One region of the Candidatus Thiodiazotropha sp. AKAK2 genome, then DNA from elsewhere that is predicted to be linked to it. Evidence: predicted binding sites of a transcription regulator. Region 1 holds the regulator's gene; each other region holds the start of a gene.
The links. The regulator sigma-54, encoded in region 1, starts transcription at its own class of promoters, with help from an activator protein. The targets are predictions, from matches to a motif close to TGGCANGNTNCNTGCTT.

Region 2: a site for sigma-54 is predicted at 927-943, ahead of AC4IE8_RS10235 (PEP-CTERM sorting domain-containing protein). Genes of this name have one in related genera too.
Region 3: a site for sigma-54 is predicted at 1,286-1,302, ahead of nifH (nitrogenase iron protein). Genes of this name have one in related genera too.

What each region holds. Positions count from the first base shown of each region.
Region 1 is NZ_JBSYOP010000031.1:85,341-87,546, reverse strand. It holds gene lptB (LPS export ABC transporter ATP-binding protein) at 1-95, shown strand, start outside; gene AC4IE8_RS14375 (RNA polymerase factor sigma-54) at 302-1,786, shown strand; gene hpf (ribosome hibernation-promoting factor, HPF/YfiA family) at 1,940-2,206, shown strand, end outside.
Region 2 is NZ_JBSYOP010000022.1:313,378-315,583, forward strand. It holds gene AC4IE8_RS10230 (AI-2E family transporter) at 1-796, shown strand, start outside; gene AC4IE8_RS10235 (PEP-CTERM sorting domain-containing protein) at 991-1,641, shown strand; gene AC4IE8_RS10240 (OmpA family protein) at 2,148-2,206, opposite strand, start outside.
Region 3 is NZ_JBSYOP010000015.1:186,806-189,011, reverse strand. It holds gene nifD (nitrogenase molybdenum-iron protein alpha chain) at 1-234, opposite strand, end outside; gene nifH (nitrogenase iron protein) at 336-1,214, opposite strand; gene AC4IE8_RS04760 (NAD(+)--dinitrogen-reductase ADP-D-ribosyltransferase) at 1,403-2,206, shown strand, end outside.

The sequences.
Region 1 (2,206 bases):
ACAGTGGTAAAGTGCTGGCGGAGGGAACCACTGAGGAGATTCTCGATAACCAGGAGGTACGCAGTGTCTACCTGGGTGAGAATTTTACGATGTGAGTCTATAGCGCTGTTTTTTAATGGATTAAACAGGGGGCGGCAGGTAAGCCGAAGGTGGTGTCAATGAGCGTGGAATATACTGGAGTGCAAAGTGAATCCAGGAGAATCGACTCAGTGAAGAAGAATCTTTCCGTAGACGGCTATTTTTAGCTAAAATGAGAATAAAGACATACAAATAACATACCAGGTTCAAAGATATCTCTGCTATGAAGCAGGCTCTACAGCTCCGACTCGGACAACATCTCACCATGACACCTCAATTGCAGCAGGCAATCCGCCTGTTGCAGCTCTCTGCGCTCGATCTGAGCCAGGAGGTTCAGGAGGTGCTTGAGACCAACCCGATGCTCGAGGGCGAAGAGGAGTTCAGCACTCAACTGCAAAAGGAGGGGGATGCTCAGGAGAGTGGCGAGCAGACCCGCGAGAGCAAGGAAGTCGAGGGGTCGAATGATATCAATAACGAGCGGGAGATTAAGACCGACAGCAGTCAGCTGACTGAGGATCTGCCGGTGGACAGTGAATGGACCGATGTCTACGACAGTTACCTGCCACCGGCCAGCAGCGGCGGTGATGCCGCAGACCATGACTATCTGGTACAGCGTAGCGGCACTGTAACCCTGCATGACCATCTGGTCTGGCAGATGACCCTGACCCCTTTTACCGAACAGGATATCCTGATAGCCACCACCCTGATCGACAGTATCGATGAGGACGGTTACTTCAAAGGCGATCTGCAGGAGATTCTGAGTTCGCTGAATGATGAGGAAGCGACTCTGGAGGATATCGAGGCGGTGCTGCACCGGATTCAGGCATTCGATCCACCGGGTGTCGGAGCCCAGGGCGCCCAGGACTGCCTGCTGATTCAGCTGCGTCAATTGGCGGAAGAGACCCCCTATCGGGATCAGGCGATAAAACTCTGCCGGGATCACTTCAATCTGCTCTCCGCCCAGGATCAGAATCAGATCATACGTCGCATGAAGGTGGATCAGCAGGAGCTCGCCGCCATGATGCGCCTGATCAGAACCCTGAATCCCCATCCGGGCACGGCCATTGCAAACAGTGAGCCTGAATATGTGATTCCGGATGTCTTCGTCAGCAAGCGTAACAACCGCTGGGTTGTGGAGCTGAATGGCGAGGTTACCCCCAAACTTCGGGTCAACAATGATTACGCCAGACTGATCCGGCGGGCGGATCAGAGCGACGACAATACTTTTCTGAAGAATCATCTGCAGGAGGCACGCTGGTTCATTAAAAGCCTGATGAGCCGTAATGAGACTATTCTGCGCGTAGCGAGTAAGATTGTTGAATATCAGCGGGGCTTTTTTGAACATGGCGAGGAGGCTATGAAGCCGCTGGTTTTAAGGGATATTGCCGAGGCGCTGGAGATGCATGAATCGACCATTTCCCGGGTGACGACCCAGAAATATATGCATACCCCGCGTGGCACGTTGGAGTTCAAGTATTTCTTCTCCAGCCACGTCAATACCAGTGCCGGGGGAGAGTGCTCCTCCACTGCGATTCGTGCACTGATTAAAAAATTGATTGCCGCTGAGAATACAAGCAAACCGCTCAGTGACAACAAGATCGCCGCCATCCTATCGGAGCAGGGCATCAAAGTGGCCCGCCGAACGGTGGCAAAGTATCGTGAATCGATGAGCATACCGCCATCGAATGAGCGTAAACGACTGATGTAGGTGAATCGATCTGTCAGGTAGGATGTCTATGAAAACAGGGGTTGTGGTAAAAGCCGAATCCGGCTTCATGGTCAGCCTGATCGATGATTTCGGGAATCGATTCAACGAGTCGGTCAGAGTGATGAGCCAACTCATCTAAGACAGGAGATAATTATGCAAATAAGCGTTACCGGTCATCATGTGGAAGTAACCGATGCCTTGAAAAGCTATGTAGATAATAAATTCGAACGTCTTGAGCGGCATTTTGATAATGTTATCAATGTGCATGTCATCTTGAGCGTTGAGAAGCTGAGGCAAAAGGCGGAAGCCACCATGCAAGTGAACGGTGCCAGCGTATTCGCTGATTCAGTGCAGGAAGACATGTATGCCGCCATTGATGGCTTGACTGACAAGTTGGACAGGCAGGTGCTAAAACACAAG
Region 2 (2,206 bases), on a different contig from region 1:
CGGTTTGATGCTGGCCTGGTTGGTGGGGGGGTCGCTGAACGATTTCACCAGTAATCTGCCAAGCTACCAGGAGGTCCTAAAACAGCAGAGCCAACGACTGGTCAGCTGGCTGGGTGAGCAGGGTGTGGAGCTGGAGCTGAAGGCCCTGACAACCTATTTCGATCCGGCGAAAGCTATGGCTCTGGCGGGCAGCCTGATGAGCAGTTTGGGTAATGTGCTGACCCAAGCCTTTCTGATTCTCATTACGGTTATCTTTATGCTGTTCGAGGCGAATGCGTTTCAGGCCAAGCTTAAGGATCATGCGGAGAGTCCCGAGCGCTCCCTGGCCAGAATTGAGGCGATCACATCGAGTATTAAACGCTATATGGTGATCAAAACCTCCACCAGTTTGCTGACCGGCGTTCTGGTTGCGGTGTTGTTGGCACTGCTCGGGGTTGATTACCCACTGCTCTGGGGTACCTTGGCATTTCTCTTCAACTATGTCCCCAACATCGGTTCGATCATCGCTGCTGTTCCAGCGGTTTTGCTGGCCTTGATTCAACTGGGTCCGCAGATGGCGGCGTGGGCCGCAGCTGGCTATCTGATCATAAACAGCGTGGTCGGTAACGGTATCGAACCTCGTTTCATGGGTAAGGGGCTTGGGTTGTCGCCTTTGATTGTGTTCATCTCTTTGGTTTTCTGGGGGTGGATTCTGGGTCCGGTGGGGATGTTTCTATCGGTGCCATTGACCATGACCATGAAAATTGTGCTTGATAGCAATCAGGATACTCGAGGCTATGCGGCAATGTTGGGATAATCTCTCGAACAGTTCGCTTAGTGTCTGATGCAGCTTTTAATTCTTTTCCGGTGTCGGATTATTTGACAATCTGAATTTTCACCGTCGAAACCTCTAAAAAAAGTGCCTTCAAATCAATGAGATAAAATCTTGGCACAAGTGTTGCTAACTATCTTGCAAAACGTAGGTTACAGGTTTTACTGAGGTTCAAAAACATGAAGAAAATTCTTAGCTCGGTTCTGATGTTTGCTGCTCTCTGCCTGAGCAGCGCTGCACAGGCCTATCCCATCAACACCATCGAGACAGTAGCTGATTTCGGCAACAATCCAGGCAACAGCCGCAATAATGCAGCAGGTTATTACATCTGGAGTAACGAGTCTTATGATGAATGGTCAGTCCGTTGGACCGGTAACGATTTCGGTGACGTGATCCGGGGCAACTGGGGCGGCCGTATCTTCCTCACTGAACTGGAAAGTGACAGTGTGGTTGAAGTCAGTTTTGAACGCCGTGACGATCTCACCGTGCTGCAAGATGTAGGTGGTAGTCGCGACTACATCTATTTTGATGCGTTTGCCGGTGGAGGTTATGACGGTTTCAACTTCTCACTGAACACTCAGTACTATGCCGTACTCGACTTCAGTCTCTGGAGCCCGCTGTTTGCAGGTGAGCCGGCATCCCTGGTTGAAGGTACAGGCATCTACATCGGCCAGGACTTCGAAGCTCCGATGGTGCGTGTGGCTGAGCATTATGGCAACGTCTCGCAAAAATTCCGCATCAGTAAAGTACCTGAGCCAGGTACCATGGCACTGCTCGGTATGGGTCTGATCGGAATCGGTGCCGGCAGATTGGCGCGCAAAAAGAAGTAGTCTGAAACACGATTTTAGTTGAAAGTTCTCCTCCATTAGAACGACATTAAGCCGCCTATTCAGGCGGCTTTTTTTATCCTGATTAATCTGTTTAGCTTCTTACGCCAACATTCTCCGGAATAAGTTCCAATCATTTGGATTGTGGGCCCTACCCACTCAGAGGGTGAGATTGCTATTGGCTGCAATTGCCGATTTGCTGAAAAGGGCAAAATGCGTGCATTTCATTGTGGCCAGTAAATCGTAAAAGCTTCGTAAAAGGCAGGCTATACGGAAGCAACCCGATTTCTTTTAATGACTCTATCTTGTCTTGCAATAGGGGAGGAGATCTTATGCGGGATGACGAAGTGCTAACGCACCGGGCCCTGTTGAGTAATTGGTGAGAAGCCGCATTGATTGGTGATCATTCGCGACCATCGGGATTCTCTCTATCTGCAAACGGTACGGGTGTACCCTGCACCATTTGAAGATATCCCAAACAGCCGCGAAGTTGTCCGCAGCGCGTAACGTCAATCCCGAATGACGATTTCCACCCGGCGGTTTTTCAAGCGGCCGGCAGCGGTCGTGT
Region 3 (2,206 bases), on a different contig from region 1:
CATATCCTTGATTGGACCCCACACCACACCTTTCGAACCGGCGTAAGCACAACCACGGATGGTCATCACACCAGGCAGGGATTTACGGTTGGATGTAATGCACTTTTTAGACTGTTCAACCTCTTGGTCATTGACCGTGAGATGTTTGGCACGATCCTTCTTGGCATTTTCAGGATAGACTTCGAGCACTTCCTGGATGAGGGCTTCAGTCTCTTCGCGTGTCATATCTGACATAATATTCTCCTTCACCTGCCACCACTAATCTGTGGATGCACAGGCTGTGAAAAAATGATAGATGGATACCGGCCCCGAAAGGCCGGTTTAATCCGAATGACTTAGGCAGTTTCAGCCGCGGCAGTCTGACCAACAATGCTCTCGTCTTCCTCTTCCATGATGCCAAATTCCATCAGCAGGTCTTCGAGTTCATCCATCGTACAGGGCTCAGGAATCACCAACATTTTGTTATCAATTACCTTTTTCGCCAGAGTACGGTACTCATCAGCCTGTTTGTGGGTAGGATCGTACTCAATGACTGTCATACGACGAATTTCAGCGCGCTGTACAGCATTGTCACGTGGAACGAAATGGACCATCTGGGTACCCAGCTTGGCAGCCAGGGCTTCGATCAGCTCATCTTCACGATCGGTATTACGTGAGTTACAGATCAGACCGGCCAGACGAACACCGCCTGAATTGGCATATTTAACAATACCTTTTGAGATGTTGTTGGCAGCATACATAGCCATCATCTCACCAGATACAACAATGTAGATCTCTTGTGCTTTGTTTTCACGAATCGGCATCGCGAAACCACCACACACAACGTCACCCAGTACGTCGTAAAATACAAAGTCAAGATCCTCTTCGTAGGCGCCTTCCTCTTCAAGGAAGTTAATCGCAGTGATAACACCACGGCCGGCACAACCTACACCTGGCTCAGGGCCACCAGACTCAACACATTTGATGTCGCCGTAACCGGATTTAAGTACGTCTTCCAGTTCCAAGTCCTCGACAGTACCAGCTTCGGCAGCCATCTCCATGATAGTGTTCTGAGCTTTGGAATGCAGGATCAGACGAGTGGAATCCGCTTTCGGATCGCAACCGACGATCATGACTTTCTTACCAAGCTCGGCCAGACCAGCGACCAGATTCTGGGTCGTGGTAGACTTACCGATGCCGCCTTTACCGTAGATTGCACATTGACGCAGTGCCATGTTGGATCTCCTTACTATTGTTGAATCAGTAGTGACTAAAGTCGTTTGTGGTCACGTGGACAACCTAGGTTTTGCAAGCGGTGTGCCAAAATTGAAAATATTGTTTAATTTGTTGTTTTTATTGAATATAATTTTATACATACAGCAAAATATTGAGGTCGGGTTCGCGACAATCACCCAGCATATGTATGGATGAATACAAACAATCAGCCACATCGGGCAGTTCTTTACCCGCCTATGCACGACTGCCAATCAACCGATGTAACCTGCCGGCAGTCATCCTAGGCAGTCTGACCTTTCAGCAACATCCGGTAAGGCTTTTTTTAGATGGTGTGGCGGAATTGCATGCAGACTTATTCATTCATTTACAACAGGTGCCTGAGCGGGAGCAACGCGCTATCCACTTTATGGATTACATGCGTTCGGGATTTCTACTCGACAATTTGGATGAGGCTGGCTTCAGTGAGGAGGAACAACACCGTTTTAAACGTGATAAGGCAGACTATCTGAGAGTTTTGCGGGGTTGGATGTTTGATGCTGACGGGAAGGAAGCGGCTGTTATGAAAAGTTGGGTGGAATCCAGATTTGGACTCCGGACAAGAAATCACCAGGGTCCATTGGGGGACTATACGACAGAGCACTATCAAACCTATCTGACTGATCGGGCGAATGGACTCTACAATACGAATGGACTGGAGGCCCAACTCGATCTGCTCTATACCTATTGTCAATACGAAGTCGAAAAACTGTTCCCGGAACAAACCCATCTCACCCTTTACAGAGGCATCAATCAGATCAAGGAGCATGAGATACTCCACCAGTTCAGTAAACGGGAGTATGTCATTCTGTTAAACAATCTCAATTCATTCACCAGCCAACGAGAAAGAGCAGATGAATTCGGTGATTACATCCTGCAGGCAAAAGTACCTCTGGTGAAATTGCTGTATTTACCAGATCTGCTTCCACACAGGCTCAGAGGTGAAAATGAGTAT